One region of the Allobosea sp. 10N428 genome, then DNA from elsewhere that is predicted to be linked to it. Evidence: predicted binding sites of a transcription regulator. Region 1 holds the regulator's gene; each other region holds the start of a gene.
The links. The regulator LexA, encoded in region 1, represses DNA repair genes until DNA is damaged. The targets are predictions, from matches to a motif close to TGTTCNNNNTGTGTTCNG.
Positions count from the first base shown of each region.

Region 2: a site for LexA is predicted at 3,145-3,162, ahead of AC1DDA_RS11985 (ATP-dependent helicase). Genes of this name have one in related genera too.
Region 3: a site for LexA is predicted at 2,040-2,057, ahead of AC1DDA_RS24630 (DUF763 domain-containing protein). Genes of this name have one in related genera too.

Region 1 covers NZ_JBFTIC010000002.1:509,132-519,301, reverse strand. Annotated here, with positions in the region: gene AC1DDA_RS08870 (ComEC/Rec2 family competence protein) at 1-1,527, shown strand, start outside; gene lexA (transcriptional repressor LexA) at 1,521-2,231, opposite strand; gene AC1DDA_RS08860 (molybdopterin molybdotransferase MoeA) at 2,331-3,542, opposite strand; gene moaC (cyclic pyranopterin monophosphate synthase MoaC) at 3,542-4,024, opposite strand; gene trpC (indole-3-glycerol phosphate synthase TrpC) at 4,021-4,833, opposite strand; gene trpD (anthranilate phosphoribosyltransferase) at 4,841-5,854, opposite strand; gene AC1DDA_RS08840 (anthranilate synthase component II) at 5,871-6,488, opposite strand; gene AC1DDA_RS08835 (aldo/keto reductase) at 6,569-7,603, opposite strand; gene AC1DDA_RS08830 (helicase HerA domain-containing protein) at 7,873-9,384, opposite strand; gene AC1DDA_RS08825 (YARHG domain-containing protein) at 9,511-9,792, opposite strand; gene AC1DDA_RS08820 (ceramidase domain-containing protein) at 9,915-10,170, shown strand, end outside.
Region 2 covers NZ_JBFTIC010000003.1:343,195-353,364, reverse strand. Annotated here, with positions in the region: gene AC1DDA_RS11995 (winged helix-turn-helix transcriptional regulator) at 1-280, shown strand, start outside; gene AC1DDA_RS11990 (GNAT family N-acetyltransferase) at 285-707, opposite strand; gene AC1DDA_RS11985 (ATP-dependent helicase) at 746-3,130, opposite strand; gene AC1DDA_RS11980 (acyl-CoA dehydrogenase family protein) at 3,613-5,247, shown strand; gene msrB (peptide-methionine (R)-S-oxide reductase MsrB) at 5,335-5,766, opposite strand; gene AC1DDA_RS11970 (BtaA family protein) at 5,971-7,236, shown strand; gene AC1DDA_RS11965 (class I SAM-dependent methyltransferase) at 7,233-7,904, shown strand; gene AC1DDA_RS11960 (thioesterase family protein) at 7,999-8,565, opposite strand; gene AC1DDA_RS11955 (FAD-binding oxidoreductase) at 8,770-10,170, shown strand, end outside.
Region 3 covers NZ_JBFTIC010000012.1:24,237-34,406, forward strand. Annotated here, with positions in the region: gene AC1DDA_RS24615 (hypothetical protein) at 1-253, shown strand, start outside; gene AC1DDA_RS24620 (DUF6894 family protein) at 394-645, shown strand; gene AC1DDA_RS24625 (ROK family protein) at 808-1,878, shown strand; gene AC1DDA_RS24630 (DUF763 domain-containing protein) at 2,065-3,345, shown strand; gene AC1DDA_RS24635 (cation diffusion facilitator family transporter) at 3,453-4,397, shown strand; partial or broken gene AC1DDA_RS24640 (flavodoxin family protein) at 4,446-4,733, opposite strand; gene AC1DDA_RS24645 (DUF2171 domain-containing protein) at 4,979-5,218, shown strand; partial or broken gene AC1DDA_RS24650 (dienelactone hydrolase family protein) at 5,457-5,789, shown strand; gene xth (exodeoxyribonuclease III) at 5,872-6,642, shown strand; gene AC1DDA_RS24660 (SemiSWEET family sugar transporter) at 6,673-6,969, opposite strand; gene AC1DDA_RS24665 (hypothetical protein) at 7,523-7,708, opposite strand; gene AC1DDA_RS24670 (M28 family peptidase) at 7,978-9,693, opposite strand; gene AC1DDA_RS24675 (IclR family transcriptional regulator) at 9,743-10,170, opposite strand, start outside.

The DNA of each region.
Region 1 (10,170 bases):
GATGTCACGATCGACCGGGCCCGCAACGCCTTGACCCGGCGCATCGCCGAGGCGGGCGGCGGGCAAGGGGGGGCGGTCGCTGCCGCCCTTGTCACGGGGAAGCGCGGCCTGATCACCGAGGCGACGAACAATGACCTGCGCGCGGCCGGGATCTACCACATCGTCTCGATCTCAGGCCTGCACATGGTTCTCGCGGCCGGGACGATTTTCTGGCTGGTGCGCGCCCTGCTGGCGCTCTCCCAGACTGCCGCGCTGCGCTGGCCGATCAAGAAGATCGCGGCCGTCGCGGCGATGCTCGGCGCGACCGCCTACTGTATCTTTTCAGGCAGTGACGTCGCGACCGAACGCTCGCTGATCATGACGCTGGTGATGCTCGGCGCGATCCTCGTCGATCGTGCTGCACTGAGCATGCGCAATCTCGCTCTTGCCGCCATGATCGTGCTGCTGCGCGAGCCGGAGGCGCTGCTCGGACCGAGCTTCCAGATGTCATTCGGCGCGGTTGCTGCCCTGATCGCCTTTGCCGAACGCTGGGAGAGCCGAAAACGCACGGAGCCGCCCCCGAGCCTGCCATGGCCGCTCGGGCCGGTCTGGGCAGCGGCGCTCGGCATCATCGTCACCACCTTGCTGGCGACGGCGGCGACAGCGCCCTTCGGGGCCTATCACTTCCAGACCTTCAACCCCTTCGGCCTGCTCGGCAACGCGATGGCGCTGCCCTTCGTCTCGCTCTTCGTCATGCCGGCCGCCGTCTTCGGCGTGCTGGCCTATCCCTTCGGGCTGGACTGGCCCGCCTGGGCGCTGATGGGGCTGGCGTCCGATGTCGTGCTCAAGGTGGCGCACTGGGTCGCAAGCATCGACCATTCCACCGTGATGATCGCCGCCTTCAGCCCGGCCGTGCTGACCTGCTTTGTGCTGGCCTTGCTCTGGCTGACGCTCTGGACCACGGCATGGCGCTGGCTGGCGGCGGTCCCCATCGTGCTCGGCGTCGCCATCGCCGGAAAGCCGGAGCGGCCGGAAATCCTGATCGAACGCGACGGTTCGGGGCTGGCGGTGCGGGGCCTCGATGGACGCCTTGCGGTCGCCGGCAAGCCGAGCCGCTTCGTGCTGCAGCAATGGCTGAGTGCCGACGGCGACAGCCGCTCGCCGGACGATCCGACGCTGCGCGCCGGCATCGCTTGCGATCAACTGGGTTGTGTTGCGCAAACGGCCGACAAGCGCATGATTTCCTACACGCGCGACCGGCTGGCGATCATCGAAGATTGCCTGCGGGCCGACCTCGTCGTCACCGCCATTCCCTGGAGCGGCGCCTGCAAGGCCCGGCTGATCGAGCGAATGGGACTGTCGCGCGACGGCGCGAGCTCGCTCTACCGCACGGCGTCGGGATGGAGCAGCCGCATCTCAGAGCCCAGCGCAGCCGATCGGCCGTGGAGCCGCCGACGCGAACCGCGTCTGGCGGCGCCCGCTGCAACGAGCATCAGCATTCCGCCAGCATCCGCCGATGGCGAAGCCGAGGTCGAGCGGCTTCAGTAACGCCGCATCAGATTGACGAGGCGGCCCTGAATCTTGACCCGGTCCGGCCCAAGCACACGCGTCTCATAGGCGGGATTGGCGGCTTCGAGCGCGATCGAGGAGCCGCGTTTGCGCAGCCGCTTGAGTGTGGCCTCCTCGTCGTCGATCAGTGCCACGACGATATCGCCGGTATTGGCCGAGTCCTGCTTGCGGATGATGACGGTGTCGCCGTCGAGGATTCCGGCTTCGACCATCGAGTCACCGCGCACTTCGAGCGCGTAATGCTCGCCGGAGCCGAGCATGTCGGGCGGCAACGAGACGGTGTGGCTGCGGTTCTGAATGGCCGAAATCGGTGTGCCGGCGGCGATGCGGCCCATGACCGGGATCGCGATGGAGGAACGGCTGTCCTCATCAGCGGTGGGGCGGGGTTTGCCGAGATTGGGCTGCGTGCCGAGCCCGCCCTGGACGACCGCAGGGCTGAAACGCGGCCGCTGCTGCGGCGTACCGAGTCCATCGGGCATCTTGATGACTTCGAGCGCACGCGCCCGGTTGGGCAGGCGGCGGATGAAGCCGCGCTCCTCCAGCGCCATGATCAGCCGGTGGATGCCGGATTTCGAGCGCAGATCGAGCGCGTCCTTCATCTCGTCGAAGGAGGGCGGCACCCCGCTCTCACGCAAGCGTTCCTGGATGAAGCGCAGGAGTTCGTGTTGCTTGCGTGTCAGCATGATCCCGCCGGCCCCGGAAAAGCGTAGATTCGAAACAAATCACGAACACCATAACTGTTCGCCTTGTGTTCCGCAACCCGTTCGCGCGAGGGCGCCTGTCTACAGCAGCGGCAGGATACGGCAGAGGTCGCCTATCCTGGCCGGCGCAGCATGGGCCGGGCGGATCGTCAGCGCCTGCGCCCGCGCCAATGTGCCGAGCATGGAGGAATCCTGCCGGTCGAAAGGCGTTGCAACCCAACCATCGGGCGTCAGCGCCAGCTCCGAGCGCAGATAATCCTCACGCTCGTCATTGCCCGGCAGGTCGCGGCCGAGGCGGGCGGGGATGCTGCGATCGCGATCCGCATCGGCCAGGCCGAGCAGGGCTTCGATCAGCGGCAGCACGAAGAGGTGGCCGCAGACGATCGAGGAGACCGGGTTTCCGGGAAGCCCGACCACGACCATCCGGCCGAGCCGGCCGGTCATCATCGGCTTGCCCGGTCGCATCGCGATCTTCCAGAAGCCAAGCGACATCCCGGCCCGCGTCAGCGCCTCCTGTACGAGATCGTGGGCACCCACCGAGGCGCCGCCGAGCGTGATCAGCACGTTGGCATCGGCAGCCCGCGCCATGCCGATCTTGTTGGCGAGATCGGCATGGTCGTCGCGCGCGATACCGAGATCGAGCACGGTGCCACCGGCCTTTTCGACCAGCGCGGCGAGCGCGAAGGAGTTGGAGGCGACGATCTGGTCGCGCCCGACAGGCTCGCCCGGCGCCACCAGCTCGTCGCCGGTCGCCAGGATCGCGACGCGCGGCTTGCGCCGGACCGGCAGCGAGGGATGGCCCATCGCGGCGGCGAGCCCGAGTGCGGCGCTGTCGAGCACGCGTCCGGCCGACAGCAGGGCGTCGCCTTCGCGGAAATCGAGCCCCGCCCGGCGCAGGAACTTGCCTTTGGCCGGGGGCACCCGCACGCGGATGGTGGGGCTGCCGACGCCGTCGGCGTCCTCCTGGATCAGGATGGTGTCGGCACCATCAGGCATCGGCGCACCCGTGAAGATCCGTACGGCTTCGCCCGGCCCGACCGTACCGTCAAAGGCCCGCCCGGCGGCCGATTCGCCGGTCACAGAGAGGGCGGCGCCTTCAGCCATGTCGTCGCCGCGCACGGCGTACCCGTCCATGGCGGAGTTGGCGAAGGGCGGCTGAGTTCTGAGCGCCTTCAGATCGGCTGCGAGCACCCGCCAGGCGCATTGCGCGAGCGGCAGGGTTTCCGCCCCGGTCGGCCCCGGAATGCTATCGAGCAGCGCCTTGCGCGCGACGGGGACCGGGGTGAGCGCCATCAGCGGGCTTTCGCCTCGTAGTCGCCGGACTGGCCGCCGGATTTGTGCAGCAGCCGGATATTTTCGATCCGCATCGCCCGATCGACGGCCTTGACCATGTCGTAGACAGTGAGACAGGCGACGGACACGGCGGTGAGCGCCTCCATCTCGACGCCGGTCTGGCCCTTCATCTTCACCTCGGCGCGCACGCGCACACCCGGCAAGGCCTCGTCGATCTCCAGATCGACCCCGATCTTGCTGAGCAGCAGCGGGTGGCAGAGCGGGATCAGCTCATGCGTGCGCTTGGCGGCCATGATGCCGGCGAGGCGCGCCGTACCGAGCACGTCGCCCTTCTTGGCATTTCCGTCGCGCACGATCGCGATCGTCTCCGGCGCCATCACGACGCTGCCCTCGGCTACTGCCATGCGGGTCGTCTCGGCCTTGTCGCCGACATCGACCATATGTGCCTGGCCTTGGGCGTCGAGATGGCTGAGCCGGCTCACGCCGCGTTCTCTTGAGCCTGGCCGGTCAGCAGGGTCCGCGTCGCCGCTGTGACGTCCGCCTGCCGCATCAGGCTCTCGCCGACGAGGAAGCTGTTGACGCCGGCCTTGTTGAGACGGGCGATGTCGGCATGGGCAAAGATGCCGCTCTCGCCGATGACGATGCGGTCGGCCGGGACGCGCGGCGCCAGCCGCTCGGTCACGGCGAGATCGACGTGGAAGCTGCGCAGGTCGCGGTTGTTGATGCCGAGCAGCCGACTTTCGAGCTTGAGTGCCCGGTCGAGCTCGGCGTCGTCATGCACCTCGACGAGCACGTCCATGCCGAGATCGCGAGCGGCTTCGTTCAGCGCCCGGGCGGTGTCGTCGTCGACGCCGGCCATGATGATCAGGATGCAGTCGGCGCCCCAGCTGCGGGCTTCGTAGACCTGATAGGGCTCGTAGAGGAAATCCTTGCGCAGCGCCGGCAGGCCGGAGGCCTCGCGCGCCTGCGTCAGAAATTCCGGCTGGCCCTGGAAGGAGGGCGCGTCGGTGAGTACCGAAAGACAGGCAGCGCCGCCGGCGGCATAGGCGCGGGCGAGCGAAGGCGGGTCGAAATCGGCGCGGATCAACCCTTTGGACGGGCTGGCCTTCTTGATCTCGGCGATCAGGGCCGGCTTGCCGACCGCGAGCTTGGCGGCGAGCGCATCGGCGAAGCCGCGCGGTTTGGCGGCCGCGCGGGCACGGCGTTCGATCTCGGCCTGCGGCACCGCGGCCTTGGCGGCCGCGATCTCCTGGCGCTTATAGGCTTCGATCTTGGCGAGGATGTCGGTCATGCCGGCCTCACGCATTCGAGGCTTTGACGAGCGCGGCGAGCGTCGCCTTGGCCTTGCCGGAGTCGAGCGCAGCCGTCGCCTGGGCGAAGCCGTCCTTCAGGTTCGCGGCCTTGCCGGCGACCAGCAGCGCCGCCGCCGCATTGAAGGCGGCGATGTCGCGGAAGCCGGTTCTCTCGCCGGCCAGCACGGCGTTCAGCGCAGCCGCGTTCTGCTCGGGCGTGCCGCCGCGCAGCACCTCCGGCCTGGCCGGCTCAAGGCCGACATCGGCGGGGCTGATCGTGAAGCTCTCGATCCTGCCGCTATCGAGCGAGACGACGCGGGTCGGGCCGGTGGTGGTGATCTCGTCGAGCCCGTCGGAGCCGTGCACGGCCCAGACGCGGGTCGAGCCGAGCGAGGCCAGCACCTTGACCATCGGCTCGAGCCAGGTCTCGGAGAAGGCGCCGATCAGCTGGCGCTTGACGCCGGCCGGGTTGGAGAGCGGGCCGAGCAGGTTGAAGATCGTGCGCGTGCCGAGTTCGGTGCGCACGGGCGCGACATGGCGCATCGAGGCGTGATGCGTCGGCGCGAACATGAAGCCGACCCCGGCCTCGGCAATGCAGCGCTCCGTGCCGGCCGAATCCAGCCCCACCCTGACGCCGAGCGCGGTCAGCACGTCCGCGGCACCCGAGCGCGAGGAGGCCGCGCGGTTGCCATGCTTGGCGACGGGCACGCCGCAGGCGGCGGTGATGATCGAGGCCAGCGTCGAGACATTGTAGGAGCCGGAGGAATCGCCACCGGTGCCGACGATGTCGATCGCCTCGGCCGGCGCCTTCACCGGCAGCATCTTGCCGCGCATTGCGCCGACCGCGCCGGCGATCTCCTCGATCGTCTCGCCGCGCACGCGCAGCGCCATCAGGAAGGCGGCGGACTGCGCATTGGTGACCTCGCCCGAGAGGATCGTGTCGAAGGCGTCCCGCGCCTCCTCGCGCGAGAGCGTCGCTCCGGTCGCGACCTTGGCGATGAAGGGTTTGAAGTCGTCCATGGAATCTCTGCGGAATTCAGGCTGATGGGGTCAGGGCGGCGGCTTCGTGCTCGCTGCGCCATCGCTGGGCGAGATCGAGGAAATTCCGCAGGATCGTCGCGCCATGCTCGGAGGCGATGCTCTCCGGGTGGAACTGGACGCCGTGGACCGGGAGCTCCCGGTGCGAGAGCGCCATGATCAGGCCGTCATCGGTCTCGGCTTCGATGTCGAAGACGGTTGGGCAGGAATCGCGGTCGACCACGAGGGAGTGGTAGCGGGTCGCCTGCAGCGGCCCGTTGATGCCGCGGAACAGGCCGCGTGATTTGTGCCGGATCGGCGAGACCTTGCCGTGCATCGGCACGGGCGCCCGCACGACGTCGCCGCCGAAGGCCTGCCCCATCGCCTGCAGGCCAAGGCAGACGCCGAAGATCGGCTTGCGGCCGGCACCATGCCGGACCACGTCGAGGCAGATTCCGGCCTCGTTGGGTGTGCAGGGGCCGGGCGAGAGCACGATCGCATCATGCTCGCCGCCCAGCGCTTCCTCGACCGACAGCGCGTCGTTGCGCCAGACATCGACCTCGGCCCCCAGGCCACCGATGAGGTGGACCAGGTTCCAGGTGAAGCTGTCGTAGTTGTCGATCAACAGAACGCGCATGGCCGGACCTGTGAATACGGCTTGAGGTCATGCACGTTCGGAGGCGGGGTGGTCAAGTTTTGCGCGGGCCGCGCTCGACTTTAGACCGCCGGTGGATTGAGGCGAGCGAAGGCCTCCTGCCGCCGATAGGGGAAATAGGGGTAGGGCGCCGTGCGGACGCTCGCGGCATCGAGCCGCGCGACCTGCTCGGTCGTCAGGTTCCAGCCGACGGCGCCGAGATTGTCGCGCAATTGCTGTTCGTTGCGGGCGCCGATGATGACGGAGGAGACCGTCGGGCGCTGCAGCAGCCAGTTGATCGCGACCTGCGGCACGCTCTTGCCGGTCTCCTGTGCGATGGCATCGAGCACGTCGACGATGGCGTAGAGCTGCTCGTCCTCGACCGGTGGGCCGAATTCGGCGGTTTCATGCAGGCGGCTGCCGGCGGGCAGCGGCTGGCCGCGCCTGATCTTGCCGGTGAGGCGGCCCCAGCCGAGGGGGCTCCAGACCAACGCGCCGACGCCCTGATCGATGCCGAGCGGCATCAGCTCCCATTCGTAATCGCGCCCGACGAGTGAGTAATAGACCTGATGCGCGACATAGCGCGGCCAGCCATGGCGCTCGGCGGCAGCCAGCGACTTCATCAGCTGCCAGCCCGAAAAGTTGGAGACGCCGACATGGCGAAGCTTCCCGGCCCTGACGAGCGCGTCGAGGGTCGAGAGAACCTCCTCGACGGGCGTGCCGGCATCGAAGGCATGCAGCTGCAGCAGGTCGATATAGTCGGTGCCGAGCCGACGCAGCGCGTCCTCGGTCGCCTTGATCAGGCGGCTGCGCGACGAGCCGGCATCGTTCGGGCCGTCGCCCATCGGCAAGGTGGTTTTGGTCGAGATCAGCACCTTGTCGCGCCGCCCCTTGATCGCCTCGCCGAGGACCTCCTCGGAGGCGCCGCTCGAATAGACGTCCGCCGTGTCGAAGAGGTTCAACCCTGCTTCAAGGCAGATGTCGACGAGGCGGCGCGCCTCCCGAGCGTCGGTATTGCCCCAGGCACTGAAGAGCGGCCCCTGTCCGCCGAAGGTGCCCGCGCCGAAACTCAGGGCGGGAACCTTGAGCCCCGAATGGCCTAAACGCCGGTATTCCATGATCCAGATCTCCTGTGGTGGCGGGAACATGGCGGCTCGAAGCTAATGCGATTAGTGCGCCGAGCGGAACAGCATTCGTGAGTTGAAGTCATCGTGCCGAAAGGCGGGGCGCCGAAGCTAGTGAACTTCGGAAGAAGGAGCGTGTCATCCCGGACGCGGCGAAGCGGAGGTCCAGGGTCCATGCCTCAAGCTGCGCCGGACGCGCTCCGGCATCGATCCCGGGTCAAGCCCGGGATGACGGCGCGGTTCGGGAGTTAGACGAGATGCGTTTAGCCGCGGGCGCTGCGCGGCATCCCGGCCGTCCGCGGCTGCGCCTGACCCGGTGCGGTCTCGACGCCCAGCGCGGGGAGGGCGAGCGTTCGCAGGCCGCGGAAATCGACATGGCAGACGATCAGGCCGCGCTCTTCGATGTAGCCGAGCAGGCGCCGCGCCCGGCTGGGCGAATGGCTGCCATAGACTTCGGCGAGCTCGGCATCGCTGGGGCAGGGCCTGCCTTCGATCGCGGTGCGGGCGATGTAGAGGAAGAGCCCCTGCAGGTCCTCGGGCAGCGTGCCCGAGGCAGCCAATGCCGCCTGCCAGCCCTCGCTGGTCGCGACGCTGTCGCTGACACCGGCCCGTGCCACGGCGAGCCTGCGGCGGAACTCTTCGAGGCTCAGATTCGTCCGGCCCAGCCGGCGCATGCGGCAGCGCACGGTGAAATCCTGATAGAGCACCGCGACCTGGCGCGAGCGGGCCTCCGGGTCGGCCATCAGTTCGCGCAGGATCTCGACCATGGTCGCCTCGCGCTCTTCCGGCTCGAGCTCGATCTCCGGCTCGGGTTCCGGCTGTGGGGCCGGGCGGTAGGTCTCGATCCGGCGCAGCACCTCGTTCGGGTCCGGGCGCGGGCGCGGTGCTGGGCGCACCGGCCGTGCCATCGGCGGCGGCTCGTCCGCGCCGGGCGTGAAGATCAGTTTGCCGGCCTCTTCCGGCGCCTGCTCGGGCAGCGGCATCAGCCCCGGTGCGCCTCCGCGATCGACAGAAGACACCGCGCCGATCCTGAGCGGCAGCGGTCGTTTCGACAGGGCAGGGCCCAGCGCCACGAACTGGCCGCGTTCGAGGTCGCGGAACATCTCGGCCTGGCGGCGGTCCATGCCAAGCAAATCGGCGGCGCGGGCCATGTCGATGTCGAGGAAGGTGCGGCCCATCAGGAAGTTGGAGGCTTCCGCCGCGACGTTCTTGGCGAGCTTGGCGAGGCGCTGCGTCGCGATGACGCCCGCGAGACCGCGCTTGCGGCCCCGGCACATCAGATTGGTCATGGCGCCGAGCGACAGCCTGCGCGCTTCGTCCGAAGCCTCGCCCGCCATCACGGGGGCGAAGAGCTGCGCTTCGTCGACGACGATCAGCATCGGGAACCAGAGCGAGCGGTCGACGTCGAAGAGGCCGCCGAGGAAGGCGGCGGTGGCGCGCAGCTGCTCGTCGGCTTCGAGATTTTCAAGGTTGAGCACCACCGAGACGCGGTGCTGGCGCACGCGCAGCGCGACGCGCTGCAATTCTGCCTCGCCGCATTCGGCATCGACCACGACATGGCCGAACTGGTCGGCCAGCGAGACGAAATCGCCTTCTGGATCGATGATGGCCTGCTGGACGAGCGGTGCGCTCTGCTCCAGCAGGCGGCGCAGCAGATGCGATTTGCCCGAGCCGGAATTGCCCTGGACGAGCAGGCGCGTCGCCAGCAATTCGGCGAGATCGATCAGACCGGGCTCGCCGGTCCTTGTCGTTCCCATCTCGATCGCTGTCGTCATACCGGTCTTGAATCGCCTTGTTTGGTCGGGCGCAGGCGCGCGACCGGGGCTTCTAGCATGGCCTCGCTCGCGCTGGACGCAGGGCAGCCCTGCCTTCCACAGACAATCGCTGTCAGCGACCTCGGGTCAGCGCGGGCAGCGTAACGACCGCTCCTGCCGAACGATGTCGGCAATCACGCGGCGGTCATTGGCCGAGAGCGGCACGTCCTCGATCGCGTCGTACTGGCAGCCGGCATTGCCGAAAGCCGCGATCGCGCGCTGGGTGCGGAAGCAGTAGCCTTGCGCCTTGTAGATCTCGTTGCGGGCGGTCCAGAGATTCGCGCAGGTCTCGGGGTTGGCAAAGGCCGGTGCTGTTGCTCCGGCTGCAATCAGGATGAGCACATAAAGCGGGAGGCGAAGGCTGCGCATAGTGTTCTTCCCAGGAATGAGCGCGCGAGCTTTGCGGAAGTGGCGGCTGCAAGGCAAGCCGGCATGCGACATGAAGCTGTCGCAACAGCCGGCTTCGGTGGGAGCGATCAAGGGGCGGATCGATGCAGTTCGGCTATTGCGAAAGACTCGATGCGAGCTTTTGGGCCGAGCCCGTCAACGCCGTGACAAATGGCGCCTTTCTTCTGGCGGCGCTGATGGCTTTCCGGCTCTGGCGCCGGCAGGGCCGTCGCGACGGTATCGTGCTCGCATTCATCCTTCTCGTCTTCGCGATCGGGATCGGTTCCTTCCTGTTTCACACCATGCCGAACCGCTGGACGGTGCTGGCTGATGTCTTGCCGATCCAACTGTTCGCCTTCG
Region 2 (10,170 bases), on a different contig from region 1:
GTTGGAAGAGCACGGCACGCTGCGCTTCACCGAGGTCGGGCGCATGGTCGGCGGCATCAGCCAGAAGATGCTGACCAAGACGCTGCGGGAAATGGAGCGCGACGGGCTGGTCATCCGAACCGTCCATCCGGTGATCCCGCCTCATGTCGATTATACGCTGACCGAACTCGGCCGCGAGCTCAGCGCAGCGTTCTGCGGAGTCTGGGTCTGGGCCGAGACCTATTATGGGCAGGTCTCGGCGGCACGGAAGGCGTTTCGCGAGCGGGAAGGCGGCGCCTGAGCGCTCACAGATCCTTGGTCAGGTAGACGCGGGTCGCGCCGGGCGGCTTCGGCGCGATCTCGCCGAAGACCTGCCATCCCAGCTTCTTGTAGAACTCCGGCGCCTGGAAGCTGATGGTGAAGAGCACCGCCTTGCTGCAGCCGCGCCGCCGGCCTTCCTCCTCCGCCAGGGCAAGAATGCGGCTGCCGGTGCCGGTGCCGCGCAGGCTTTTCGGCAGGTAGACGAGATCGATGAAGAGCATGCCGAGCGAGGTGCGCCCGACAAGCCCGCCGATCGGCTCGCCGGTTTCGGGATCGGTGACGCGGATCGTCAGATCCTGCCGGTCGTGCAGGCCGATCTTCTCGTCGTTGTAGCCCTTCAGGCCGTTGGAGAGCACTTCGCGAAGAGCCTTGTCTTCGGCGTCGGTCAGATCGATCTGGGGAATCATGTCGGCAGCAGTCTTCTGGAGTTTGGTATCGGCTGTGCTCAGCCAGCCTTCTGGACGAAGCTGTCGAGCACCATCTTCCGCCCGGCCTTGTCGAAGTCGACGGTGAGCTTGTTGCCATCGACGCTGGCAACGGAGCCGGGGCCGAATTTGACGTGGAAGACGCGGGCGCCGGTGCCGTAGGCAGACTCGCCGGTCGATTTGGCGGTGAGCTCACCTTCGATCAGCAGCGGGCCGCGCTGGCGTGATGAGCTGCCTCCGAAACCGCCCGAGCCGAAGCCACGGCCGCTTTCGGAGAAGCCGCTGCCACCGCCGCTGTTCTTCGCGCGGTTTTCCTGCGCGCGCTGCCAGCCCGGCGTGTTGTAGCTGGAGCCGAAGCTCTCCATCCGGTCGAAGCGCGAGGCGCCGTAGCCGCCCTGCGAATAGCTCGTCGGGGCCTGCTCGACCTCGACATGTTCTTCCGGCAATTCGTCGATGAAGCGGGAGGGCAGGCTGGTTTGCCAGAGGCCGTGGATGCGCCGGTTCGAGGCGAAATAGAGCTTCAGTTTCTTGCGGGCGCGGGTAAGGCCGACATGGGCAAGGCGGCGCTCCTCCTCAAGGCCGGCGCGGCCGCTCTCGTCGAGAGCGCGCTGGTTCGGGAACAGCCCTTCCTCCCAGCCCGGCAGGAAGACGGTGTCGAATTCCAGCCCCTTGGCGGCGTGCAGCGTCATGATCGAGACGCGGGCCTCGGCCTCGCCATCCCCGACATCCATCACCAGCGAGACGTGTTCGAGGAAGGCCGGCAGATCGGGGAATTCATCGAGGGAGCGGACGAGCTCCTTGAGGTTTTCGAGGCGCCCGGCGGCATCGGCCGAGCGGTCCTTCTTCCACATCTCGGTGTAGCCGGATTCCTCCAGCACCAGTTCGGCGAGTTCGCCCTGCGGCATGTTCTCGGCGCGGGCCGACCAGCGGCCGAAGGCTTCGACCAGTTCGCGCAGCGCGGTACGGGCCTTGGGCTTCAACTCGTCGCTCTCGACCGCGGCGCGGGCCGACTGCATCAGCGAGAAGCCGGTGGCGCGGGCGTGATTGTGCAGGAGCTGGACCGTCGCATCGCCGAGGCCGCGCTTGGGCACATTGACGATGCGCTCGAACGCGAGGTCGTCGGTCGGCGAGACGACGCAGCGCAGATAGGCCAGCGCATCGCGGATTTCTGCCCGCTCATAGAAGCGCGGGCCGCCGATGACGCGATAGGGCACGCCGGCCTGGACGAAGCGCTCCTCAATCTCGCGCATCTGGGCGGAGATGCGGACGAGCACCGCGACCTCCGCGAGGTTGTGCTTCTTGGCCTGCATCGCCTCGATCTCGTCGGAGATCAGGCGGGCTTCCTCCTGGCTGTCCCAGGCGCCGGTGATCGTGACCTTCTCGCCGAGCGCATCCTCGGTGCGCAGCGTCTTGCCGAGGCGCCCCTCGTTGCGTGCGATCAGCTTCGAGGCGGTGGCGAGGATATGGCCGGTCGAGCGGTAGTTGCGCTCGAGCCGGATCACGGTCGCGCCCGGAAAATCGTGCTCGAAGCGCAGGATGTTATCGACCTCGGCACCGCGCCAGCCATAGATCGACTGGTCGTCGTCGCCGACGCAGCAGATGTTGCGGCGTCCTTGGGCGAGAAGCCTCAGCCAGAGATACTGCGCCGTGTTGGTGTCCTGATACTCGTCGACGAGGATGTAGCGGAAGCGATCGTGATAGGTCTGGAGCACGTCAGGATAGTCACGGAACAGCGTCAGGCAATGCAGCAGGAGATCGCCGAAATCGACAGCGTTCAGCGCCTTCAGCCGATCCTGATAGGCAGCGTAGAGCTTGCCGCCCTTGCCGTTGGCGAAGACCGCGGCCTCACCGGGCGGCACGTCCTTGGGGCTAAGGCCGCGATTCTTCCAGCTATCGATGAAGCCCGCCAGCATGCGGCCGGGCCAGCGCTTCTCGTCGATGCCCTCGGCCTGAATCACTTGCTTCATCAGGCGGATCTGGTCGTCGGTGTCGAGGATGGTGAAGTCGCTGCGCAGATCGAGTAGTTCGGCGTGGCGGCGCAGCAGCTTGGCCGAGATCGAATGGAAGGTGCCGAGCCAGGGCATGCCTTCGGCGACCGGGCCGACGAGATGGGCGACGCGCTCCTTCATCTCGCGCGCCGCCTTGTTGGTGAAGGTGACGGCGAGGATCTGGGAAGGGTAGGCGCGGCTGGTCGAAATCAGGTGGCCGATGCGGGTGGTAAGCACGCGGGTTTTGCCGGTGCCGGCGCCGGCCAGCACCAACACGGGGCCTTCCGTCGCCTCGACCGCCTGGCGCTGCTCCGGGTTCAGCCCCGTAAGATAGCCGGCCGCCGGCTGCGCTGCAGCACGCGCGGCGATGCCTCCAGGGCGGGGCAGGGGAGCGGAAAAGGGGTCAGTCTCGGACAAGGGACCAGTGTGCTCGTGCGTGATTCGTTCTCCGGCGAATATAGGGCGCTCGTGTCAGGATTGCGCCCTGCCGGAGGGATCATTTTATATCCCGTTCCACAGGGAGGTGGCAGCAATGGCGGAGCAGAGCGGGGAAGGGCGCCGGGAGGTCACCAATCAGGTGCTGGCGATGCTCTACTTTCCGCGGTTCGAGATTCGAATGACGGCTCCGAGGGCGAGCAGCCCAGCCCCTGTCCAAAAACGTATCTCAGCCCCGAGAGAGCCTGAGCCGCGCATACGAACCGGCTTAGCCAAGTCCATCACGCCATCCGAGAAGCCCGCTATCCATGCTGTTGCTATGAATGCCAATCCGATTGCGAAACAGGCGTAGCCCAAGATCGCCCTTATGCGCACAATCGACTCTTGTCTGAGGCGAAACGGACTGTGCGGGTCTGGCCGCAGGTGGGTCAAGGTTAGTCACGTTTGGCGAACGAGGATCGGGGATGACGAGCGTGGACTGGACCATCACCAACCAGGTGCGGGTGTTGGCCGAATACGACGCCTTCGCCGCCGATCCGGTGCTGCTCGGCATCGTCTCTGCCTTCGGGGCCGACTGGGCACGCGAGCGGCTCCACGAGGCCGGGCGGACTGTCGGGTCGGCGCGGGTGCAGGAGCTGGCCTATCTCGCCAACCGTTACACGCCCGAACTCAAGGCCTTCGACCGGTTCGGCAACCGCATCGACGAGATCGCCTTCCATCCCGCCTGGCACGAGCTGATGGGGCTCGCCATCGGGCAGGAGACGCATGCGCTCGCCTGGAACCGGCCGGAGCCCGGTGCGCAGGTGGCGCGGGCGGCGCTGCAATATCTTTGGTACGGGGCGGAGAGCGGCATCTGCTGCCCGATCAGCATGACCTATGCCGCCGTGCCGGTGCTGAAGCAGGACGCGGCACTCTGGGAGCAGTGGGGTGGGCTTGTCACCTCCAATCGCTACGATCCGCGGCAGGGGCCGGCGCCTCTCAAGACGGGCGCGACCGTCGGCACGGCGATGACCGAGACGCAAGGCGGCTCGGATCTGCGTCAGACGCAGACATATGCCGAAGACAATCGCGACGGCACCTATTCGCTCCATGGCCGGAAATGGTTCTTCTCGGTGCCGCATTCCGACGTCTTCCTCACGTTGGCGCGCATGGGCGAGGGCATCTCCTGCTTCGTCGTGCCGGGCTGGCTGCCGGATGGCGCGCGCAACGGCGTCGCGATCCAGCGGCTCAAGGACAAGGTCGGCAACCGCTCGAATGCCTCTTCCGAGGTGGAGTTCAGTGGCGCGATCGGCCATCTGATCGGCGAGAAGGGGCGGGGCATCCGCACCGGGCTGTCGATGAATCACAATTCACGGCTGGACATTGCCGCCGCCTCCTCCGGGCTGATGCGGATGGCGGTCTCGCTGGCGGCGCATCACGCGCAGCACCGGAGGGCATTCCAGAAGGCGCTGATCGACCAGCCGATCATGCAGAACGTGCTGGCCGATATCGCGATCGAGGCCGAGGCCGCGGCCTGGCTCGCCTTCCGGCATTTCGCGGCGCTGGATCGACAGGAGGCATCGGAGAGTGAGCGGCTGCTGGCGCGGGTGGGCGCGCCGATCGCGAAATACTGGATCACGCGGCGGACGCCTGCCGTCGTCACCGAGGCGCTGGAATGCCATGGCGGCAACGGCTTCATCGAGGACAACCCGATGGCGCGGCTCTATCGCGAGGCGCCGCTGAACGCGATCTGGGAAGGCTCGGGCAATGTCATCTGCCTTGACGTGTTGCGCTCGCTGGCGCGCGAGGAGGGGGCGATCGACGTGTTGCGGGCGGAGTTGGTCGCGGCTGCGGGCTCGGACAAGCGCTACGATGCGGCGCTGAGGCGTTTGGAAGGCGAATTGCCCGGGATGATCCGCAATGAAGGGCAGGCGCGGCGGCTCACCGAGCGGCTGGCGCTCATGTTGCAGGGCTCGTTGCTGTTGCAGTTTGCGCCTGCTGCGGTGGCGGATGCGTTCATTGCCACACGGCTTGGGGATGGCTGGTCGGGACAGTTCGGCGATCTGCCGCCGGCGGTGGATGCCGGAGTGCTGGCGCGACGGGCGGTGCCCGTTACGTGAGGCGTCATGCCCGGGCTTGACCCGGGCATCTCTTTATCGCCTTTCCGTCGTGAGATGCTCGGGTCAAGCCCGAGCATGACGGCGGGATCAAGCCGCTTCCGGCTCGAAATTCATCGCCACGCCGTTAATGCAGTAGCGCAGGCCGGTGGGCGGCGGGCCGTCGGGGAAGACGTGGCCGAGATGGCCGCCGCAATTGGCGCAATGCGCCTCGACACGGTGCATGCCGTAGCTGAAATCCTCCGAGGCGCCGACGGCGCCCTCCAGCGGCTGGTCGAAGCTCGGCCAGCCCGTGCCGCTCTCGAATTTCTTGCCCGATTTGAACAGCTTCTGGCCGCAGCCGGCGCAAGAGAAGGTGCCGGCGCGCTTCTCGTAGTTGAGTGCGCAAGAACCCGCACGCTCCGTGCCGTGGCCACGCAGGACCTGATACTGCTCCGGCGTCAGCCGCTCGCGCCACTGCGCGTCGGTCAGCTGGAAGGGGAAAGTCTCGTCCTGCTTCTTCGGCTCGCCGAACATGCTCATCAGACCCATTGCGATCTCCTTGTCAGCGGGGTGGCGGGGCGCCTCATCGGCTTTCGTGCCGCCAATATGGCGTCTCAGGCGCCGGATTTCAGCCCCACAGATTACCGGCGGTTTCACGACGCAGCGGCAAGGGCCGAGGCTCCGTCACCGGACCGTCACGCGACTCCTCTAGCAGGCCCGCCACCCGCAAAGGGAGGAAAACCGGTGACGCAACAGGCGACGCAAACGGCGCGCGCGGCCCGCCGCATGACGAGCTCGGGCCTGGGACTGGCCGTCCGGCGCAGCAAGACGCTGTCCAAAGCGGGCATGCTGGAATGGCTGTTCGCCCGCGCCTTCTCCGGACTGGTCTATCCGCAGATCTGGGAAGACCCGGTGGTCGACATGGCGGCGCTGCAGCTCAAGGCCGAGGACCATGTCGTGGCGATCGCGTCGGGCTCCTGCAACATCCTTTCCTATCTCACGGCCGCGCCGATCCGTGTCAGCGCTGTCGATCTCAACGCCGCGCATATCGCGCTCGGCCGGCTGAAGCTCGCGGCTCTGGCGCGGTTGGAGCGGCAGGAGGACTTCCTGCGCTTCTTCGGCCAGGCAAATGCGCGCGAGAATGTCGGCGTCTACGATCGCGAGATCGCTGATCATCTCGACGCCGTCTCGCGCGGCTACTGGGAGGGGCGGGGCCTCAATGGACGGCGCCGGATCAACCTCTTCGCCAAGGGCTTCTATCGCTACGGCCTGCTCGGCCGCTTCATCGGCACGGGCCATGTGCTGGCGCGGGCGCTGGGCGGCAATCCGCTGATGATGCTGGCGGCGCGTGACCTCGCCGAACAGAGGGCGCTCTACGAGCAACACCTCGCGCCGGTGTTCGAGCGCAAGCTGGTGCGGTGGCTGGTGCGCCAGCCGGCCTCGCTCTATGGGCTCGGCATCCCGCCGGCGCAGTACAAGGCGCTGGCCGCCGATGCCGAGGAGGGCATTCTCGGCGCGCTGAAGCTGCGGCTGGAGCGTCTGGCCTGCGATTTCGATCTGAAGGACAACTACTTCGCCCAGCAGGCTTTCGGCCGACGCTATGGCGAGGGGGCCGGCGCGGCGTTTCCGCCCTATCTGCAGCCGCAATATTTCGCGGCGGTGAAGGAGCGCGCGGCGAACGTCTCCTATCACCAGAGCGCGGTCACGGCTTTGCTGGAGCAGCAGCCGGCCGAGAGTTGCGATGCCTATGTGCTGCTCGATGCGCAGGATTGGATGAACGACGCCGATCTGACGGCGCTGTGGTCGCAGATCACGCGCACCGCCCGGCCGGGCGCGCGGGTGATCTTCCGCACGGCGGCCGACGAGCGGCTGCTGCCCGGCCGGATACCCGCTGCGATCCTCGACCAGTGGCATTACGAGGAGGAGCGCAGCCGCGATCTCTGCCGGCAGGACCGCTCGGCGATCTATGGCGGCTTCCACCTCTATGTGCTGAGGGGGCAGGTCCGGTGAGCGCCGCCGAGGTGCCGGGCGGCTCGCCCGCCGGGTTGATGGACCGGATCTATCGGCATCAGCGGCACATCTACGACGCCAGCCGGAAGTTCTATCTGCTCGGCCGTGACCAGCTGATCGATGGGTTGCAGCCGCCTCCCGGCGCCACCGTCCTGGAGATCGGCTGCGGCACCGGGCGCAACCTCATCCAGATCGCGCGGCGCTACCCGTCCAGCGCCTGCTACGGGCTCGACGTCTCCAGCGAGATGCTGGCGACGGCGCGCACTGCGGTGGCGCGGGCGGAGCTGGACGATCGGATCCAGCTAGCCGAGGCTGATGCCACCGGCTTCGACCCGCAGGCACTGTTCGGCCTTCAGGGCTTCGACCGGATCGTGATCTCCTATGCGCTGTCGATGATCCCGCCCTGGCAGGGTGTCGTCGCGGAGGCGCTGCGCCGCCTCAACATGGGCGGCTCTTTGCATATCGTCGATTTCGGCGATCAGAGCGGGCTGCCGGCGAGCTTCAAGGCCGTGCTGCTGCGCTGGCTCGCCCTGTTCCATGTCACGCCGCGCGAAGATCTGCCGGGGACGGTGCGAGCGCTTGCGGAAGCGGCGGGGGCCGACTGCCGGATCGGCGCGCCGTATCGTGGCTATGCGATGCATGCGGTGGTGGGAAGGCGCGGAGCTTAGCGTCATGCTCGGGCTTGACCCGAGCACCTCCTGACAGGAAGGCGCCGGATTCCGAGATGGTCGGGCCAAGCCCGACCATGACGGCAAAATAGTCTCAGTGCCGCGTCTCGACCTCGGGCTCGCGCACTTCCTTCGCCTCATCGACGCGGATCGCCGACTTCTTCGGCATGCCGATGATGCGACCGATCGTAGCCGGCAGCGGCATCATGCTGTGGGCTGCCTTCATCAAGGCAAGATTCGCGAGGATGTCGGCAGGGAAGGGCGTGACCCTGCGATGGACCATGTCGACGTGCAGCGACAGGTTCTCGCTGGTCGCGGCGAGCCAGCCCTCATGGGCGTGACGCATCTCGAGATAGTAGTGCAGGCGCTTGTCGTCGAAGCCGATGAGCTGGGCGGTGACGCGGACGAGGTCGCCATCGGTCAGCTCACGCTTGTAGAGGATGTGGCATTCCGCGGTGAAGGTCGAGGCGTGGCGTGTCTCGACATAGTCCCGCGTCAGGCCGACGAGCGAGAAGACTTCGTCCACCGCACGGTCGAACAGGACATGATAGTAGGCCATGTTGAGGTGGCCGTTGTAGTCGATCCATTGCGGCTCGACCCGCATCGCCGAAGAGACGAAGGGCGAGAAGAAGAGCGCCGGAGCGCGTGTATCGTTTGCCATGATCGCCCTCCCTGTCAGGCGCCTCGTTCAAGGGGCCGTCGCATTATTGCGGCTGCCCATTTCGTCGTCCCATGATCTAGTATGCATCGTTCGCAATCAGCGTCAGCACCTCGCCCCGGCCGCGATGGTCAGGATGATGTCGGACCGTAACCAATTGCGAAACCGATCTGTTCCAAGTCTAAGCGCCAAAATCGGATCTTGACAATGAGCCTGCCCGCTGCCGCCCCTCATGACAGCCCTGCCTCCGCCGCAGTGCTGCCGCCATCGCCCGATGCCATCGCAGCCGTGACCCAGGCGCTGGCCGCGCGCTTCGGAAACCGGCTCGTCACCAGCCTCGCGGTGCGCCAGCAGCACGGCCATACCCTCACCTGGATACCCAATCAGCCGCCGGATGCGGTGATCTTCCCGCAAAACACGGAAGAGGTTTCCGAGATCGTGAAGCTCTGCGCGGCGCATGGCGTGCCGGTCATTGCCTTCGGTACCGGCACCTCGCTGGAGGGGCATGTCAACGCGCCCTTCGGCGGCGTCTGCATCGACATGTCGCAGATGAAGCGGATCATCGCCGTGCATGCCGAGGATCTCGACGTGGTGGTCGAGGCCGGCGTCACCCGCAAGGAGCTCAACGAGCATCTGCGCGACCAGGGCCTGATGTTCCCGATCGATCCGGGTGCCGATGCCTCGATCGGCGGCATGGCCGCGACGCGCGCTTCCGGCACCAATGCTGTCCGCTACGGCACGATGAAGGACAATGTGCTGGCGCTGAAGGCGGTGATGGCCGATGGCTCGATCGTCAAGACCTCGACGCGCGCGCGCAAGACCTCAGCCGGCTACGATCTCACGCGCCTGCTCGTTGGCTCGGAAGGCACGCTCGGCATCATCACCGAGGTCACGCTGAAGCTGCATGGCATCCCCGAGGCGATCGCCGCCGGCGTCTGCCCCTTCCCCTCGGTGAAGGCCGCCTGCGACGCGACGATCCTGACGATCCAGACCGGCCTGCCGGTGGCGCGCATCGAGTTGCTCGACGACGTGATGATCCGCGGCGTCAATCTGCATGCCAAGCTCGGCCTGCCGGAGACGACGATGCTCTTCGTCGAGTTCCACGGAACGGAAGCCGGCGTTGCCGAGCAGTCCCAGCGCTTCGGCGAGATCGCGGCGGAATATGGCGGCGGGCCCTTCGAATGGGCGACCAAGGCGGAGGACCGCTCCAAGCTCTGGCAGGCGCGCCATGACGCCTATTGGGCGGCGAAGGCGCTGCGGCCCGGCTTCGACTCGGTCGCGACCGATGTCTGCGTGCCGATCTCTCAACTGGCCGAATGCGTCGAGGAGACCAAGCGCGACATCGAGGCCTCCGGGCTGATCGCGCCGATCGCGGGCCATGTCGGCGACGGCAATTTCCACACGCAACCGCTGGTCGATCTTAACGACAAGGCCGAGGTCGAGCGGGCCCAGGCCTTCATCGACCGGCTGGTGAAGCGTGCGCTGGCCATGGGCGGAACCTGCACGGGTGAACACGGTGTCGGCCAGAAGAAGATGAAGTATCTCGAGCAGGAGCACGGGGCGGAGGCACTCGCGGTAATGCGGACGCTGAAGCGTGGGCTCGATCCG
Region 3 (10,170 bases), on a different contig from region 1:
CGCCGGCGGCATCGTCGGCGCACTGACGAGCGCCGGCCACAGCGAAGAGGAAGCGAACTATTACGCCGAGACCGTCCGCCGCGGCGGATCGGTCGTGTCTGTTCGCGCCGCCGAGGAACAGGTGCCTGCGATTGAGGCGATTCTAGATGGTGCCACGCCGATCAATCGTGATGAGCGCCTAGCCGAGTATCGCGCTGGCGGCTGGAGCCGCTTCGACGAGACCGCAGATCCCTATCAGCGTCCCGTGATCTGAAAACGGTGCACAGTAGAACGTCAGGCAGGTCGGCTATCCGCCGGCCTGCATCGCTTCGGTTCTCTTGTCCAGGTTGTCATTTTGGGGAACCAGGGCCGGGCCGCTGCGATTGGAGGAGTGACTTCCTCAGGATTCTTCCCATGCCTATGTACCGTTTCATCACGAATAGCGGTGGATCGCACTTCGTCGATTTGGATCTTCCGGACGACAAGGCTGCTCGGCAGGAAGCTCGGACGGCGTTCGCTGAAGCTGCCCACGATGCGCTGACCGAAACCGACAATTGCGAAATAACGATGTTGGTCCAGGCGGGTGAGCGCCCCGTCTATCGCGGTCGGATTTCATTCGAATCCGCAGACGTCACAGATTCGGCCCGTACCCGATCAGGAACGTGACGGTGCTTCTCGTGAGCACCCAGCGTACATGTGCCCGATCGGGTTCATGCCGCGGGAAAGGGGCCGACCCTGATCCCGAATGTGTTCACTATGGGGCGGCCGATCTGCGTTGGAACCCCGCTCCTCCTGACGGGTTGAGTTTGTCTCACCGACGAGGCTCTCATGGCAAAAAGTACGAAGTCGACCCCGGCGGACGGTCGCAACGGGGCCGCTCAGCTGCCCTCGGTCATTGTCACAAGCTACAATCTGGAAGCCCGTGACGAGGACGGCTTCGTCGGAGACAAGGCAAGGCGCGGAGCGATCTTTGAGCATCTCGAGGAGTTACGAGCGGCATTCCGGGAGACCGGCGAGGACCCGATCGATAAGCCGAGTGATGAGCTAAAGAAGAAGGATCTCGACGCGATCCTGGCGGGCGACGATGCCGAGGCGGCAGCGCTGGTTCACAGTGCGATCGAGAAGTACGCGGAGGCCCTGGCATCGGTCGTCCGTCGCTTCTGTCGCTTCAAGGCTTGGTCGGCAGTTGAGCGCATCGTCGTAGGGGGAGGCTTTCGCCAGAGCCGCGTCGGCGAGCTGGCCATAGGACGGGCCGGGATCATCCTGCGCACGGAGCAGCATCCGGTTGAGTTGGTGCCGATCCGTCACGACCCGGATGAGGCGGGTCTACTGGGCAATGCTCATATCGCTCCAAAATGGATGTTCGAGGCCTTCGACAGCCTGGTGGCGGTCGACATCGGAGGATCGAACATTCGGGCCGGGATCGTCGAGCTTCGACAGACGAAGGCGATAGATCTCAGCAAAGCGAAGGTTGCGACCTTTGAGTTGTGGCGGCACGCCGACGACACGACCAATCGCGACGAGGCGGTCGAGCGCCTTGGCGAGATGATTAGAAGTCAAATCGAGGCCGCGGAGAAAGCAGCCCTCAAGGTCGCACCCTTTATCGGCATTGGGTGTCCCGGCATCATCCAGCCCGACGGCAGCATCGACCGCGGGGCGCAGAACTTGCCAGGCAACTGGGAAAGCAGTCGTTTCAACCTAATCGACAGCGTTCGCGAAACGGTGCCGACCATTGGCGAGCACGAAACGATGGTCACCATGCATAACGACGCGGTCATTCAAGGCCTGAGCGAAATGCCATTCATGCAGGACGTCAAAAACTGGGGCGTAGTCACGATCGGAACGGGGCTGGGGAACGCCAGCTACGAGAACCGCGCCAAATCCTCAAAACGGAGCTGAAGGCTCGGGGATGTCGCACCCGCGAATCCTAGGAGGATTTCCGAGGGTCGAGCGGCTTTCCGCGCCCTCGGGGTGCTCGCTTGAACGAAGTGAACCGCTCTAAGTTCCAACGCCGTTCGCTCGGTATGGTCAACGATCACGGGTCGATGTACATATCGAAATGTTCTTATTTCGTTCCCGTGAGTTATGACAAAGCGATCTGGCAGTGCCGATCTTCCCCTACATTACGGGCGTGTGCCGCTCTGGCTCGGCGAGCGCATGGCCCGGCTGGGTAGTGTGATCTGTGAAGCCATCATCCAGCAATACGGGCGCGATGAGCTACTGCAGCGACTGGCGCATCCCTTCTGGTTCCAGTCATTCGGCGCGATCATGGGCATGGATTGGCACTCGTCCGGCATTACGACCAGCGTCATCGGGGCGTTGAAACGGGGTCTTAAGCCGCCAGCTGGTGAGTTGGGGCTGCATGTCTGCGGCGGGCGAGGGAATCATTCCCGTCGGACACCCGCCGAGCTCGAACAGATTGGCGCGAAGGTAGGGTTCGACGGGACAGCCTTGGCGCAGGCAAGCCGGCTCGTCGCCAAGGTCGACAGCGCAGCGGTGCAGGACGGCTTCGACCTTTATCTGCACGGATTCTTCGTGGCCGATGACGGCCATTGGACAGTCGTGCAGCAGGGCATGAACGGCGACGGCGGTCTGGCGCGGAGGTATCATTGGCATTCCGAGGGCCTTGGCAGCTTCGTCGAAACACCGCATTCCGCAATAGAGGGGCGCAGCGCCGGCAACATCGTCAACCTGACCGATGCGCGCGCTGACTGCGCCCGCGAAGCGCAGGTCACGATGCTGCGCGATCAGGGACCGGACAGGATCGTCAGGGAATTGGCGGCGCTGCAGCCGGCGCGCGCCATCCCTGATCAAAACGCCCCGCAGCTGTTCCTCCCGCATCTCGTGATGCCCGCCCACCACGATGTCAGGCCCGAGGACATCGTGACACGACGCCTCCATGGGGCATTGGCTGCCGCGGCAGATCGGGGGCCAGAAGACTTTTCCGAGCTGCTGCTTGTACCCGGCATCGGCGCGCGCACGGTGCGGTCCCTGGCGATGGTCGCGGAAGTACTGCATGGCGCGCCCTGCCGTTTCAGTGATCCAGCGCGCTTCTCTCTCGCCCATGGCGGCAAGGACCGGCAGCCCTTCGCTGTGCCGACAAAGGTCTACGACCAGACCATCGCTGTCCTGCGCTCGGCCGTCGATCGGGCGAAGCTCGGCCAGGACGATCGCCTTGCCGCCATTGCGCGGCTGGACGGTGAGAGCCGTCGGCTAGAGCGTAGTACGACCGGGCCGACGCTCGTCGAATATGTCGCTGAGGAGCGCCGCCGATCTGCGGAATACGGCGGCCGGAGTGTCTTTGGCTGGGAAACGCCCGGGACTGCACAAGGCGAAAACGTCAGAGCAATGCGTCGGCAGCTCTAGGCCAAGGGCTCCCCGCCCTTATCATTTGCCTTCGTGGGATACATTTCACGCGTCGGGTCAAGGGAACAGCCACCGCTGCAGCTTGTTGCGCTGAGGCGGGGAGCTAGATGGCGACACATTCGGGATCACGGAAAGTCATCTATGCAGCGCTGGCAGGAAATCTGCTGATCGCGACGACGAAATTCGTCGCGGCAGCCTGGACCGGCAGCTCGGCGATGCTGTCGGAGGGCGTTCACTCCCTGGTCGATACCGGCAATGGCGCACTCTTGCTCTACGGCCTCAACCGGGCCGCGCGGCCGCCCGATCTCACGCATCCCTTCGGCCACGGCCGCGAGCTCTATTTTTGGAGCTTCGTTGTTGCGCTCCTAGTCTTCGCGGTCGGGGCCGGCGTATCGCTCTACGAGGGAGTGGCCCATGTTATCGCCCCGCATCCGGCGACGAACCTGACCGCGAACTATCTCGTGCTCGTTTTCTCGGCCCTGTTCGAAGGCTATTCCTGGCGGGTTGCGTTGAAGGAATTCAAGATCGCCAAGGGCTCGCTGAGCTACTTCGCCGCGGTCCGACAAAGCAAGGATCCGAGCGTCTTCACGGTGCTGTTCGAAGATACCGCAGCCTTGCTCGGCTTGTTCATCGCCTTCATCGGCATCACGGCAGCGGCCTATTTCGAGCGACCCGAGCTCGACGGCGTGGCGTCGATCTTGATCGGCGTCATTCTGGCGATGACGGCAATGCTTCTGGCGCGCGAGAGTAAGGCGCTGCTGATCGGGGAAGCGGCTTTGCCCCACGTCCAGGAAGAGATCAGGGCGGCGGTCGACGGAGATCCAGATGTCGAGCGTGTCAACGGCATGACGACAGTCCATCTGGGCCCAGATCAGATCGTCGTGGCGCTGAGCCTTGAATTCAAGGACGATCGATCGACCGTTGACATCGAGGATTGCGTGGAGCGCATCGAAGCGAGGCTCAGGAAGCGCCGCTCCGACATCGTCTCGGTATTTGTGAAGCCGCAGACTTCCACCACGTGGCGAAAGCGGCGCGCCAAGCTGGTCGAGTAAAAATTTAGATCGCCGACGGCGGTGCTACCATAGGCAGCGCGGGTTGCCTCAATACCCCGGATAGGAATGCCGCTTCAGCAGTCCAGCGAGGTGGGCCGCATTCCGAGCGAGCATCCGGTTTGTCATGGCGGTCGTTTCTGAAATCTCGTCGAGATCGATGAAATTCATGCTGCCCCTGGCTTCGCCGACCCAATATGTCGGCCCGCCGGCCGCGATGGTGAACCCGACATCAAACAATGCCTGAGCGATTTCAGCGGAGACGTGATGGGCTCCATCCTCGTTGCCCACGACGGCGACGGCAGCGACCTTGCCATAGGCACCACGGGATCCCGAATCTGGAATGTTTCACGCAGGTCACGCGACGTTCCCCCTCCGCGATCCGAAAAGCACGATCGATCAGGTGAGGCACTTGGGCATCGCTCGCGGGGCCGCACAACCGAAGGTTCAGTAGCGATAGGAGCGCCGCAATCGACACACCGGAATCCTTCCGCATCCACGATGACGGTTCCGATACGTGTGTTGGAACCTCGGTGCCCAATGCTCCGTTGCCGTTCGGAGAGGTCGAGCCAGGAGACCAAGCGATGCTGTTCGTTGAGCAAATCAAGGAAGGCCAGGGGGTGATTGGATCCGATGGAGAGCATGTCGGAACCGTCGACGCCCTTAGCGGCCAGCTCATCAAGCTGAAGAAGAATGATCCGGGGTCGGGCGGAGCCCACCACTATCTCGACCTGGCGCTCGTCGTTGCCCTCGAGCACGATACGATCAAGCTGATCGTCCCGGCGGCGGAAGCCAAGGAGAGATGGTCTGAGGCGACCGAGTAATGGACCGACGCCATTTTGTTGCTGGAGTCGGCGCGACCATCGTCGCTGGGCCAGCCCAGGTGAGCGTCGCGGTTGACCGCTTTGGCCCAAGTGCCTCTGGAGGCACCGTCATTCTCCTTTATGGCTCAGACGGCCTGACGAATAGCGGCCGATATGAGTTTGCCGCAAACATGATCGCGGGGGCCGGCTACAACGTCCTGCTCCCGCGGTACTTCGAGGCCACCGGCGATCGGCCCGCTACGGTGAAATCAAGAGCAAGTTCCCGGTGTGGCTGGAAGCGATCGAGTCAATCACCGGCGATCACCAGGCCCGTCTCGCCGTTGTCGGCTTCTCGCTGGGCGGTGCATTGGTCCTGGCTCTGGCGGCACGCGATCGCAGGGTTAAAGCTGTCGTCGACTTCTTCGGATTCCTGCCGCCGGGCTTGGAGCGAGCCTCGCAGCCCCCTACGCTCATCCTGCATGGGGAAGCGGACCGAGTGGTGCCTGTGTCTAACCGCCGGGGCCATCGAGAGATTGGTCAAAAGCAGCGGGGGAACGGTTCAACGCCAATGGACATGGTTTCTCACTGGTGAGTTGGATGCAATATTGAGGACACACGCGTTCCTGCGCGAGAACCTTTGACGATTGCCGGTTTCGCGTGTGGGAGAGCCGTCGGTGAAGATCGCAACCTACAATGTGAACGGCATCAACGGTCGGTTGTCCGTTCTTCTCCAGTGGCTCAAGCAGGACCGCCCCGACGTCGTGTGCCTGCAAGAGCTTAAATGCTCAGACGATCGCTTTCCCGAGCACGAATTGCAGCAAGCCGGCTACGCGGCGGTTTGGCACGGCCAGAAGAGCTGGAATGGTGTAGCTATCCTCGCGAAGGGGTCATCCCCGGTTCTCACGCGCCGGGGGCTACCGGGAGATCCTGATGACAGCCATAGCCGGTACATCGAGGCGGCGGTCAACGGGGTACTGATCGGGTGTCTCTATCTCCCCAACGGGAATCCTTCCCCCGGCCCCAAGTTCGAATATAAACTGCGCTGGTTTGGGCGACTGCATGCCTACGCCCAGGAGCTGCTCTCCCTGGAGGTACCGGTCGCGCTCGTAGGCGATTTTAATGTCATGCCGACGGAGCTCGATGTTTACGCACCCGGGCGATGGCGAGATGACGCGCTCTTTCGACCCCAGGTGAGGACGGCATATACTAAGCTCCTCGAACAGGGTTGGACGGACGCCGTCAGGCACCTTCATCCGAGAGAGCGCATCTACACGTTCTGGAAGTACTGGCGGAACTCGTTCGAACGCGACGCAGGGCTGCGGATTGACCATCTCCTGCTAAGCCCTGCTTTGGCTGCAACACTCAAGCGTGCCGAGGTTCGACGGTCGCCGCGCGGCTGGGAACATACTAGCGACCATGCCCCGGTCATGATCGAACTTGGATGACATGCTGGCCGAGCAGCGAGCCCATCTGCGTTAGGAAGCCGGATCGACCGTGTCGGCCACCGCCTCCTTTTTAGCCTGAGGCAGCAGCGTCATCATCAGGATGAACGCCGACAGCACAAAGCATATGCTGTTCGTGACGATAAGTGGCCATTCGCCCAGACCGATTCCATATGCCGTCCAGAGAGCGAAGCCAGTCACAGTCAGGCTATATGTCACGGTAGAGATTGCCCCCGTGTCGCGTGTCCGGACAATACGCCAAGCCTGCGGGACAAAGCTGATGGTAGAACACAGCGCTGCGAGGGTGCCGGCCACGGCGATCCAATTCACGTCGAAAACCTACCTCTACAGTCGCCGAACATTCGCCCGGACCTTTCGTCGATAGCCGCAAGCAATTCCAACAGCACCAGTTCCGGTAGCGGCCTTCAACACGGCATTCTGTGCGGCGCAGGTCTTTTCCGACTGATCTCGCGCTGGCAGCACGACCACCTGAGGCGATCTTCATGCTCCGGAACCAGATGGCCTGCTGCGCCTCGAATGCCAGCATCGACATTTCCAGAAACAACTTAAACATCGGCAGCCTCTTCAGGTGAGGGCTTCCGAGGCCGCCGCATTCCCTTCCGCGCTTGGCTTGTGCGAGATTTTGCGCCCTGCCCGGCCGCCGACCGGGCCGGGCGTTCCGGCTGCTCTTCCTCCGCCACCCTCGCCCGCGTCTCCTGACTCATGCGATACCAGGCGTAGCCAATCGCGCCCGCGAGGATCAGGGGCGTGGGAAGCCGTGTCGCCAGTAGCGTTATCGGAACCGCAAGGCGCTCGGGGATTTCGCCCCTTCCCACCTTCCCGGCAACCCAGGCACCAGCCAGGCTGAAGACCGCTGCCCGGATCATTTCTCCTCCTCCGCGGCGCCCGGTGTCGTGGGCACCTGCTGGGCCACAGGGTCGCTCGCGGGAAAGGTGTCTTTGAGGGCCTGTTCGAGCTTCTGATCGGAGGTGAGCGCCCGCTCTGCTTTCTTTTGAGACTTTTGCTCCTGCCGGAGACTCTCGACTGCCGGGCTCTGTGGATCTGCCATGGGTGCCTACGTCAACTGTCAGTGCGAAGGTTGAACGCTGCTAAGCCTGTACCGTTCCTTCCCGGAGAAGATCTCGGTCCGCGACCTTGTGGGAACCAGAGCAGCGCTTATCTCTCTGTCCGCGCAGCGCCACATGGTGCCTGCTTGCTCTCCGGTTGGATGCCTCGCCGGATGTAGATAGATGTCGGTGGCGAGCTGTATGCCGTTTCGCATCGTGCCCGTCCCAGTGCAGCCGGGGCTCACCGGTCGAAACCCCCGCATTCGTGCTGTCAGACTCCGGCCGGATCGGTTGGCGGATCCGAGGCGGCCGCCAGCAGGCGCGATGCTTCGGTAAGGCTGTGGGTCAAGTGATTTAGCGCACGCACCGCATCGACTTCCGCAAACCGGGCCTCGTCTCCAGCCGCGCAGGAAGCAAGTCGCCGGAGCGGATCGAGAACCGGCCAGGATGACAGCGAAAGCGCGGCATCGTGTACGAAGCGATTCCCCCGGGTGTAGTCGAGCGGAACGATAATGCGGCTGAGCCGCATGACCGCGCGATCATGCACCGAAGCGTCGAGCGCCAGGATATCGAAGCCCGCGAGATCCAGGGCCAGAGCTCTCGCATTGCCGATGGCCTTGCGGAGATGCGGCGGGATCTCAGGGCGATCCCCGAAGCGATCCAGTTCGCCGGCGAGATCGGCCAGCTGGTTGGTATAGTCGATCGGCAGCCGCTCTCGCGTCAGGAGGTCCAGCACGACGCGCAGCACGATCCGCGCGTCCCGTACCAGCAGATCGGGATCCACCTTGTCGAGCTGGTCGTGTTCGGTATGCCACCACCAGCCGAGATCGTTGCGCATTTTCAGCGCGCCCGGCTCCTGCAGGCTGAGGCTCCCGAAAACGGAGGGGATGCCGATTCCCGGGAAAGAATCGTCGGCCGAGCGCGCCTTGCGGCGCCCGGCCAGCTTTTGCCCGGTCTCCTCCGCGATAGCGGCCTCTGCGATGCCAAAAAGCCCACCGGCCGCTCCCGTCCGGGTCAGATCTTTCGCTCCGATTCCTCCGGGGCTGTCGAGATTCACATGGGCCGCGCAGCGTGCGTCGAGCTCCGCCCAATGATTGTCGGCATACCAGGCCGATCCGGAATAGCGCCCCTGGGAATGCCCGGACCAGAAGCAGATACGAATGCCCCGGCGCCAAGCCTCCCGATGCTCCAGGCACAGCCGCAGGACCTCAAGCATCACGATATTCGCGGAGCCGTTGTCCATCACGCCCTTGAACCAAGTATCGACATGGCATGAGAGCAGGATGAAAGGTCCTGGCGGATCCTCGGCTAGCGGCAGATCGCCGACGAGAAGCGGGGTTTTGCGCCAGCCGGTATCCACCTCCGCATGAAGCGTGACCTCCACCGCAGCATCCTGCAGAGCTTTCCGGAGGGCTTCGCCATCCGCATTTCCGATCGTCAGCACGACGACACTCGGCAGGGCTGAACGCGTATCGATCGACGGATTGCCCCAGATCGGCGAGATGCACATCTCGTGCAGCAGATGGTGGGGGCTGATCTGCACAACGCCCGCCGCACCCGCCTGCGAGGCCAGCAGGGCTATACCGGGGCTTGCGATCCCATCGACCAGAACGATCCGCCCGCGGACATCCCGTTCGGCAAAGGCTGCACGCGAGCCGTCGCCGAGATCGATGAGCGCCCCCACCAGCCCATCGCCCGGCGAAGGCAGCGACATCGAATGCGTGATTGCCGGTATCGTTCGTCCATCGACGACGAGCCGGGCCGGCCCGGGAATGCTGATATAGGCGTCATGCTGGATGAGCTCGGTTCGCAGGCCGAGCCCGTCCAGCTGCTCCTTGATCCACGAAAAGCTGGCCGCCTCCCCGGCTGTTCCGGCCAGTTTCGACCACTGAGCCAGGGTTCCAAGCCCAGACATCATGCGGGCCGCAGACACCGCGCCGACAAGCGCCGGTTCCGGGCCACCTTCGGCTTGCATTGCTATGGCCATGGCGATGGCATCCTTGTCTCTTGCATCTGCGTGAAAGGGGCCGACACGTTCAGCCGGCGCTTCGAGAGGCCGCGAGCAGCGCCGAAAGCTCACGCGCCGCGCTGCGAACGGTCTCGACGAGGGTGGGAAGGAGGCTCTCGCTCACCCGGCCTGTCGGCGCACCGATATGGATCGTCGCGATGATCTTGCCGTCGGGACCCATCACCGGCGCGGAGATCGAGATCAGGTCGGGGCTAACCTCGCCATGGCTGACATAGAAGCCCTGGCCGCGAACATGCGCGAGCACCTGCCGAAGCCGATCGGGATCGACGCAGGTCCGGTCCGTGAACGCCTTCAGCGGCTCACTGAGCAGCGCCTCCCGAAAGGCCTCGTCCTGAAAGGCGAGAAGGACGACGCCCGAGCCGGCATGCATGGGCCTGCTTCCGCCTATGCCCGCCAGCACCTTCACTGCTCGCTCCGGTTCCCAACCTGCCACAC